Regions from separate parts of the Mycobacterium sp. IDUB_39 genome, predicted to be linked through region 2. Evidence: riboswitches for the same ligand, from Rfam matches in the RefSeq annotation. Region 2 holds a riboswitch; the other holds the start of a gene.
What was found. A riboswitch is a leader RNA that binds a small molecule or an ion and turns the genes downstream of it on or off. The one in region 2 is predicted to bind cobalamin.
Positions count from the first base shown of each region.

Region 1: another riboswitch for cobalamin. It lies ahead of metE (5-methyltetrahydropteroyltriglutamate--homocysteine S-methyltransferase); the one in region 2 lies ahead of ACZY0X_RS26805 (ABC transporter substrate-binding protein).

Region 1 is NZ_JBVAXF010000001.1:1,290,120-1,295,157, reverse strand. It holds gene ACZY0X_RS06015 (hypothetical protein) at 1-52, shown strand, start outside; gene glgX (glycogen debranching protein GlgX) at 87-2,360, opposite strand; gene ACZY0X_RS06005 (enoyl-CoA hydratase/isomerase family protein) at 2,299-3,153, shown strand; cobalamin riboswitch at 3,158-3,370, shown strand; gene metE (5-methyltetrahydropteroyltriglutamate--homocysteine S-methyltransferase) at 3,494-5,038, shown strand, end outside.
Region 2 is NZ_JBVAXF010000008.1:131,671-136,708, forward strand. It holds gene ACZY0X_RS26795 (ABC transporter ATP-binding protein) at 1-490, opposite strand, end outside; gene ACZY0X_RS26800 (FecCD family ABC transporter permease) at 487-1,518, opposite strand; gene ACZY0X_RS26805 (ABC transporter substrate-binding protein) at 1,533-2,531, opposite strand; cobalamin riboswitch at 2,563-2,751, opposite strand; gene ACZY0X_RS26810 (glycosyltransferase family 87 protein) at 2,776-4,392, opposite strand; gene ACZY0X_RS26815 (transglycosylase domain-containing protein) at 4,461-5,038, opposite strand, start outside.

The DNA of each region.
Region 1 (5,038 bases), on a different contig from region 2:
GATCGACGGCACACCCGAGGACGGCGACTCGTTCTTCGACGTCATCGAGTAAGCGACGTCATCGAGTAAGAGGGGGTCGCTGACGCTCAGTCGGCGACGGCCTGCAGCACGATGACGGTGCGTGCCTCGACGGGGATCTTCAGCCCCGCCTTGAGCACGGCATCCCGATCCGGATCGTCAGTGCGGGTGTCGATCACCGGTTGCCACGCCTCGCCGAACTCGGTCGGCGGCAGCGTGAATTCGATGTCCTCATGGTGCGCGTTGAAGAAGAGCACGAACGAGTCGTCGATGACTCGCTGATTGCGGGTGTCCCGGTCGGGAATGCCGTGGCCGTTGAGGAACACACCGACCGACTTGGCGAACCCCGAACCCCAGTCCTCACCCGTCATCTCCGCGCCGTCAGGGGTGAACCACGCGATATCGGGTAAGCCCGCCGCGCCGCGCCGTCCGACCGGCTTGCCGCTGAAGAACCGACGCCGACGGAACACCGGATGTGCGGCACGCAGCGCGGAGACCGCCTGGGCGAACTCGAGGAGATCGCTGTCGGCGTTGTCCCAGTCGATCCACGTGATCTCGTTGTCCTGGCAGTAGCCGTTGTTGTTACCGCCCTGGGTGCGTCCGAGCTCATCGCCGTGACTGATCATCGGAACGCCCTGCGAAAGCAGCAGAGTGGTCAGGAAGTTGCGTTCCTGGCGGGCGCGAAGGGCGTTGATCTCGGCGTCGTCGGTGGGACCCTCCACGCCGCAGTTCCACGACCGGTTGTGACTCTCCCCGTCGTTGTTGTCCTCGCCGTTGGCGTCGTTGTGTTTCTCGTTGTACGACACCAGGTCTCGCAGCGTGAAGCCGTCATGGGCGACGACGAAGTTGATCGAGGCGACGGGTCTGCGCGCGGTGTTCTCGTAGAGGTCGGCGGAGCCGGTCAGCCGGTAGGCGAACTCGTCGAGGGTGGCGGGCTCGCCGCGCCAGAAGTCGCGCACGGTGTCGCGGTACTTGCCGTTCCACTCCGTCCACTGCGGCGGGAAGTTGCCCACCTGATAGCCGCCGGGGCCGACGTCCCACGGCTCGGCGATGAGCTTCACCTGGCTGACCGTCGGATCCTGTTGCACCAGTTCGAAGAACGTCGACAGCTTGTCGACGTCGTAGAACTCGCGGGCCAGCGTCGACGCCAGGTCGAAGCGGAACCCGTCGACATGCATCTCGGTGACCCAGTAGCGCAGCGAGTCCATGATCAGCTGCAGCGAGTGCGGGTGGCCGACGTTGAGGCTGTTGCCGGTGCCGGTGTAGTCCATGTAGTACCGCTTGTCGTCGTCGACGAGCCGGTAGTAGGCGGCGTTGTCGATGCCGCGCATGGACAGTGTCGGGCCCAGGTGGTTGCCCTCGGCAGTGTGGTTGTAGACCACGTCGAGGATCACCTCGATATCGGCCTCGTGCAGGGCGCGGACCATGGCCTTGAACTCCTGCACCTGGCCGCCGGGGGTGCCGCTGCTGCTGTACTTCGGGTCGGGTGCGAAGAACCCGATGGTGTTATAACCCCAGTAGTTCGACAGCCCCTTGTCGATCAGCGTCGAGTCGTTGGCGAAGTGGTGCACCGGCATCAACTCGATGGCGGTGATGCCGAGTGCCTTGAGGTGCTCGATGATCGCCGGATGGGCGACGGCGGCGTAGGTGCCGCGCATCTGCTCGGGGATGTCGGGATGGGTTTCGGTGAGACCCTTGACGTGGGCCTCGTAGATGACGGTGTCGGCGTACTCGTGGTTCGGCGGACGATCGATACCCCAGTCGAAGAACGGGTTGATCACCACCGACTTCGGCATGCTCGCGGCGGAGTCGTCGTCATTGCGGCTGTCCTCGTCACCGAAGTCGTAGCCGAACAGCGACTGGTTCCAGTCGAAGATGCCGTCGATCGCCTTGGCGTACGGATCGAGCAGCAGCTTGGTCGGGTTGCACCGGTGGCCCTCGGCGGGGTCGAAGGGGCCGTGCACGCGGTACCCATACCGCTGTCCGGGCTCGATGTTCGGCAGGAAGCCGTGCCACACGAACCCGTCCACCTCCTCCAGGGTCAGCCGGGTCTCGGTGCCATCCGCGTCGAACAGGCACAGCTCGACGCGGTCGGCGACCTCGCTGAACAGCGCGAAGTTCGTGCCGGAGCCGTCATATGAGGCGCCAAGGGGGTAGGCCTTGCCGCGCCAGACCTCCTGAGGAACGGCGTTGGGACTCGAGACTTGGGTCAAGGGGCACCCTTCTTGCTGGGAGATATCCGGACCAAGTCGACGATACGACGTGCCAGGGTGCGGGAGCATGGCGGGCGAGAGGCTCACATTGGAGGTACGCCACTTGTCCGCACCCGCTGATCTGCCCATTTACCGCACTTTGCAAACCAGCGCGAGCGGCGGTGTAACCACTGTCACGCTGAATCGGCCCGCGCAGCGCAACGCAGTCGGCGATGGTATGCGCGAGGAGCTGGCCGACGCGTACACCAGGCTCGATGCCGACGACAGGGTCCGCGTGGTGGTCCTCACAGGTGCTCCGCCCGCGTTCTGTGCGGGTGCCGACCTCGCCGGGGGCGAGGAGACCTTCGCCGGAACCGGTCCCGACTTCACCGCCGCGGGTGTCGCGGTGCCTGCCTGGACGCTGAGCAAGCCGGTGATCGCCGCGGTCAACGGTCACGCCATCGGGCTGGGTCTCACCCTGGCTCTGCAGTGCGATATCCGCCTGTTCGCCGCCGACGCGACCTACGGCGTCGTGCAGGTCCGTCGCGGGGTCGTCGGCGACGCGTACTCGCACTGGGTGCTGCCTCGTCTCGTCGGCATCGCGAACGCCGCGGAGATCCTGCTGACGGGCGCGACGTTCGACGGGCACCGCGCCGTGGCGCTGGGGCTGGGCAGCCGGGTGCTGGCCGCCGACGAGGTGCTGCCCGCGGCCCTGGAGATCGCCAACGACATCGCGACCAATACCGCGCCGATGTCGGTGGCGGCGAGCAAGCGACTGCTGTGGGACTCGTTTGGACTCGACTCCGCCGCGGTCGGAGAGCGGGAGACGGCCATCCACCGCGTACTCATGGCCCATGACGACGCCCGCGAGGGCGTGCGGGCGTTCCAGGCCGGTCGTGCACCGCAGTGGTCCGGGCGGCCCGTCGACCCGACGCGGCACTAGGGATACGCTGGCCAGTGCAGCTGGTTTGTCGTCGTCCTCGGACGGCGACATCGCAAGAGGGAACCCGGTGGGAATCCGGGACTGTCCCGCAGCGGTATGCAGGAACGACCGCCGTCATCAGCACTGGCCCGCGAGGGCTGGGAAGCGACGGCCAGTAGGTGCACGAGCATCGTGCGCGCCTGTGAGTCCGAAGACCTGCCAGCCGTACCGGACGCGCCGCGTTCGGTGGATCATCGCCTCGTGGAATGGGCAGTGGCCGAAGCGGTTACTCCAGTGGAATGATCGCGTTCGGTTCGACGTCTCTTGGTGATATCCATCCGTCTCGTCAAGAGGACGTTGCATGACCACAGCTAGACCGTTCACCGCCACCATCACCGGATCACCGCGGATCGGCCCCAATCGGGAACTCAAGCGTGCCGTCGAGAGGTACTGGGCGGGTCGCATCGAGCGAGCCGAACTCGAGGCCCTTGCGGCGAACCTGCGTGCCGACACCTGGCAGTCGCTTGTCACCGCGGGCCTGGACTCGGTGCCGGTTAACACCTTCTCCTACTACGACCAGATGCTTGATACCGCCGTGCTGGTTGGTGCCCTGCCGGAGCGTGTGGCCGGTATCGGTGCCGATTCCAGCGATCTGGACCGCTACTTCGCCGCCGCCCGTGGGAACGACGACGTCGCGCCGCTGGAGATGACCAAGTGGTTCGACACCAACTACCACTACCTGGTTCCCGAGATCGGCCCGAGGACGCGGTTCGCACTCAATCCCCTCAAGCTCCTCGGTGAGCTGGAAGAGGCACGCGCACTCGACATTCCGGCCAGGCCGGTCATCGTCGGACCCATCACGTTCCTCGCGCTGTCCAAGGCCGTCGACGGGGCGGGTGCGCCCATCGCACGTCTCGATGACCTGCTCGGCGTGTATGCGGAACTGCTTGAGGTCCTCGTGGATGAGGGCGTGGAGTGGGTTCAGTTCGATGAGCCCGTGCTGGTGACCGACATCCTCGACAACGGCGCGCAGTTGGCCGAGCGCGCCTACGGACTGCTTGGCGGGCTGGCCAAGCGGCCGGCGCTGTTCGTGGCGACCTACTTCGGTGAGTTGACCGATGCGCTGCCCGCACTGGCGCGGACGCCCGTTGAGGCCATCGGCGTCGACCTGGTCGCGGGCGGCGTATCGGCAGTGGCCGCTGTCCCGGAGTTGGCGGGCAAGACCGTCGTCGCCGGGATCGTCGACGGCCGCAACGTCTGGCGCACCGATCTGGAGGCGGCGTTGGGCACGCTAGCCACGATTGTGGGATCGGCGGGTGCAGTGGCGGTTTCGACGTCCTGCTCAACGCTGCACGTGCCATACACACTGGACGCGGAGCCCGGGCTCGAGACCGCGCTGCGCAGTTGGTTGGCGTTCGGCTCCGAGAAGGTCACCGAAGTGGTCGCGTTGGCGCGCGGTCTGAGGGACGGGCGGGACGCCATCGCCGCCGAGGTCGCCGCATCGAACGCGGCCATCGCCTCACGGCGTGCCGACCCGCGCCTGTCCAACGAGCGGATCCGCGCGCGTATCGCCGCGATCGCCGCATCCGGCACCACGCGCGGTCCGGCGGCGCAGCGCCGCGAGGCGCAGAACCAACGGCTGCGGCTGCCCGACCTGCCGACCACGACCATCGGTTCCTACCCGCAGACATCGGCGATCAGAGTGGCCCGGGCCGCACTGCGGGCCGGCGAGATCGATGCGGCGGAGTACGAGCGCCGGATGAAGGCGGAGATCGCCGACGTCATCAAGCTTCAGGAGGACCTGGGTCTTGACGTGCTGGTGCACGGCGAGCCCGAGCGCAACGACATGGTGCAGTACTTCGCCGAACAGCTCGACGGGTTCTTCGCCACGCAGAACGGCTGGGTG
Region 2 (5,038 bases):
CGAGCAGCCGGGGCTGTTGCGCGAGCGCACGCGCGATCAGAACCCGCTGCCGTTCCCCACCCGACATCGAGGCGATTGGCCGATCACCGAGATGGCCGACCCCGACCATCCGCAGCGCGTCTTCGACGATCCGCTCGTCGGCGGCGCCGTCCCCCTGGAACATTCGCTTGTAGGGCGCGCGTCCCATCGCGACGACGTCGCGGGCGCGCAGGTCGAAGTCGCCGGTGACGTCCTGCAGGACGGCGGCCACGGTGCGCGCGGACTGCCGCACCGGGATCGTCTGCACGTCGACACCGTCGATGTGGATCGACCCGCTCGTCGGGCGCAGAATCCGCACCAGGCTGCGCAGCAGCGTCGACTTGCCGCATCCATTGGGCCCGACGATGCCGATCACCTGGCCGGGCTCGGCGCGCACCGACACCTCGTGCAGGATGCGGCGACCGCCGAGCTCCACGCAGAGCCGGTCGGCACGCAGACGGGCGCCGGTCATGACCGCACCGCCCCGCGACGGGCGTCGCGCCGAATCAGCCACAGGAAGAACGGCCCACCGCATAGCGCGGTGAGCACGCCCACCGGAATCTCCTGCGGCGACGCCCATGTGCGCGCCGCGATGTCGGCCAGGACCAGGAACGACGCGCCCGCCAACGCCGCCGCAGGCAGCGCCCGGCGATGGTCGCTGCCCACCAGGAGACGCACGGCGTGCGGCAGGATCAGCCCGACGAACCCGATCGGACCGCTGACCGCGACCAGCACGCCGGTCATCAGCGATGCCAGCACGAAGGTCACCACCCGGAACCGGTCGGCGTCCACACCCATGGTCACCGCGGCCTCATCACCGGCCAACAGCACGTTCAGCGTCCGCGCGTGTGCCAGTAGATAGACCAGTCCGAGCAGCACCGCCGCCAGCGGCAGCCACAGCGAATTCCACTGCGCACCACCGAGACCGCCCAGCATCCAGGTCAGCACCTGACGCGCCTGATCGCCACTTCTGGCGGTCAACAGCATCAGACTGGTCACGGCCGACAGCACGTACGCGACGGCGACTCCGGCCAGCACCAGACGTGTCGTGGTGATCTGGCCGCCCGCGCGGGACAGGAAGTACACCAGGCCCAGTGCACCGACGGCACCGACGAACGCCGCAAGGGGCATCGAGGCCGCACCGAGAAACGCTCCCCCGGTGACGATCACGGCCACCGCGCCCACCGAGGCACCCGAGGAGACCCCGAGCAGGTACGGGTCGGCCAGCGGGTTGTGTACCAACGCCTGCAGCGTCATCCCGATCACCGCCAGCCCGGCACCGACCACCGCCCCGAGGACCACTCGCGGGCCGCGCACATGGGTGATGATCATCTGATGGTGCGGCGCCCCGCTGGCGTCGAACATGCCAGGGACCAATTGGTGCAACAGGTTTCGGGCCACATCCATCGGCGGGATCGAGATGGACCCGATCGCCAGGCCCGCCATCATGCACGCCGCGAGCAGCAGCCCCAGCGCCAGTAGCACCAGCGGGTAGGGCACGCGGCGTCGGGACGTCACCGGAAGCGGGCGGGATGCAACTGCTCGGCCAGTGGCCCCACCGCGTACGGCGCCCGCACCCCCAGCACGGCGTCCTGCAGCGTCAGCACGGCGAACCGGTCGTCTCGGATTGCCGGTACCGCAGCGAGTTCCGGACGGCTGCGGAGGAACTCCTTCTTGGCCTCGACCGATGGCGTGCCGAAGTAGTCGTAGATGACGATGACCTCGGGCTGCCGTTGCAGCACCTGCTCCCACGATACGTCGGCGAACGTCTCGTCGAGGTCCCCGAAAATATTCGTGCCGCCGGCCAATTCGATGATCTTATTGCCGATGCCCTGGCGACCCGCCGTGAACGCGGTGGCATCGCCACTGTCGTAGACGAACACCTTGACGGGGTCGACGCCCTCGATGCGGGCAGTGGCCTCGGCGACGCTGGCTGCCATGTCTGACACTAGGGACTCGGCCCGTCCCGGGACGCCGAACAGCTTCGCGATGGTCCGCACCTCGTCGTAGACGTCGTCCATCGTGATCGGCTCGGTGGCGCAGTACTCCGGGTTGAGATAGGTGGTGATGCCCGTATCGGCGAAGGCGGCGCGTGATCTGCCCGCCGACTCATCGAAGGAGCTGCTGTATCCGCCGTAGACGAAATCCGGTGCCAGCTCCAGGATCTGCTCGAACGAGGCGTCCTTGTTGGACAGTTCCGGGATGGCGCGGTAGTCCTGCTCGTACTTCGGTAGCGGCGGGTTGTCCGGGTACACCGTGGCGACGATGGAGTCGCGCAGGCCGAGCGCGAGCATCAGCTCCACCGACTGCTGGTAATAGCCCACGGCGCGGGTCGGTGCCGCCTGCAGCGTCACCTCGACACCGCAGTTGTCGACCGAGACGGGGAATCCCGGCGCGGCGGTGGCACTGGTGTCAGCACCGCCCCGCTCGGCGCACCCCGCCAGCAGGGGCAGGGCGAGGGCAGCGATCGCCAGCAGGCGCATCGGCCGGGAGAGAAGGGTCGGGCATGGCATTGCATCGGCTCCATCCGGGATGTCCACGTCCCAGAACGAGGTCCGGCGGGAGCAGTATCCTGACTCCTGGATCGATGCTCACCCCGACCTTCCAGCCTTGACGGCCGTGGTCGACAGCGGGGTTCGCTCCCCAGTCACAGTGGCGGGACCGCGCCGGTTTCGCACCGGCTTCCTGACTGCCCATCGGAGCCGGTCGGCGACCGGCCATCTCGACACTATCGGAGATGTGTCGCTCACCGCGCCGTCAGGTGGTGAGAACAGCCTCACGCTCGGCCGGTGCGACGGGTTCCGGTTCGCTTCGGGGCCGCAGCCGGGCGGGCCACCAGGACGGGAACGCATCGGGGGCGCGATCGAACACGCCACCCGACGGGTCGTCGACACGGCCGTGCAGGCGGACCAGATCCAGCTCCGGCCGGTAGATCTGCCGGACCACCAGCACACAGAGGCCGACCACGGCGATATCGCGCAGCAGCACCGTCGTGGTGAACCACTCCTGGGGCAGACCCATGTTCTGCTCGCCGTACAGATACAGCATTCGCGGCATCCACACCAGCGCATCAATCGTCATCCACGCCAACAGGATTCGGCGGTGTGGCAGCGCCAGCGCGGCCAACGGCACCAACCACAACGAGAACTGCGGGCTCCACACCTTGTTGGTCAGCAGGAAGGCCGCCACGACCAGGAACGCCAGCTGGACCAGCCGGGGTCGGTGCCTGGCGGTCAGACCGATGTAGGCGATCCCGGCGCAACACACCGCGAACAGCACCGCGGTCACACTGTTGAGCACGGCGGGGGGTTCCCAGAAGCCCAGGTTCTGGTCGAACCCGCCCCACCCGGTGAAGGACTTCACCACGTTGTAGATGGAGTCCATGTCATCGCCGCGACGGGTGTTGAGGCGGAAGAACTCCGACCAGCCGCGCGGGAACATCACCATGATCGGCAGGTTGACCACCAACCAGGACAGCACCGCGGCGATGGCCGTCTTCCCGACGTCGCGGACCCGCCCCGTGCGCACGCCCAGGATCACCAGCGGGATCAACAGCAGCAGCGGAAAGAGCTTGAGCGCCACGCCGATCCCGATGAGCGCCCCGGCGAGAACTGGTTTTCGCCGCGACCACGCCAGCAGCGCACCCACCGCCGCCGCGACGGCCAGGGCGTCGAAGTTGGTGAATATCTGGAAGATCAACAGTGGCGAGGCCGCCACCACCGCGGCGTCCCACACCCGCCGACCAGCCAACAGCGATGTCGCCCACACCGTCGCCATCCACGCCAACGCCAGACCGAACGCGGCGATGTTGAAGAACATCACCACCTCGGCGACGATCGGCACCGACACCAGCTTCGTCAACGCCGTGTAGGTCTTGGCCAGCGTCATCGACACATATTGGTACATGCCGGTGAGGACCGGATACTCCATGTACCTGACGGCCGGCGTGCCGTCGTACTGAATCTGCTGCTGGCCCTCGGCGTTCTTCTCGATCCAGCTCGACTTGTACGGGAACTTCCCAAGATTGAGCAGTTCGGCGGTGTAGAGCGGCACGGTGTCGGAGTAGCAGAACTCGTAGTAGGCGCGTTGGTTCTCCCACACCGCGACCCGCTGATCCGCGGTCCCGGTGTCCGTCGACTGCAGGCACGCCGCCTTGGTGGAGTAGCCGAACGCCAGGAACAACACGGCGAGTGCGAGCATCACCCGCAGCGGAGTGAGGAAGCGTGTGCGGCCGATCAGCGCATGCTTGCCAACCGGACCTCCGACAAGTCCCGACAGTGCCCGGACCGTGACGTCGTTGCGGCTGGGCAGATCGCGGTCATCCGCGCTCCGCAGGTCGTCTGCCAGCGGAGCTGGCGATACAGTCCCGGCCAGCTGAGCTGGCGATACGGTATCCGCCGGCGGCTCCGGCGAGTCCGTCGACCGATCCGGCTCAGCGCCGGTCACGGCGGCGGCGGGGGGGCTGTCGCAGTCGGGGTGACAGCGGCCGGATCACCAGGCACCGGGGCCAGATTCGGATCGCCAGGCGGAGGCGGCGGCGGCATCGTCACCGTGGTCGGTGGCCCGAACGGGATCGTGATGCCCGGGGCGATCTCCAAAGTCGGCTGGATGACGGTCTCCGACGGCGGCGGCGGCGGCACGTTCGGCGGTGGCGCGCTCGGCGGGGCGACCGGCGCCGGTGGGCCCGCATAGCCGCCGATCTCGGTGGGCTTCGGGAAGGTCTCCTTGTCGGTGCCGTCGAGCGCACCGTCCATGGTCGCCTTCCAGATGTTGGACGGCAGTCCCGACCCGTACACCGGGCTGCCGTATGAGGTCACCAGCGGCTTGGTCCCGTCGGTGGTACCCACCCAGACCGCGGTCGACAGCGACGGCGTGTAGCCGACCATCCAGGCGTCGCGGTTGGCGCCGGTGTCACCGAGCTGGTTGGTGCCGGTCTTGGCCGCAGACACGCGCCCGCCGGCGAGGTTGTGCCCGTTGGAGTAACCCGCGATCGGTGCCATGGCGGCGGTGACGTTGTCGG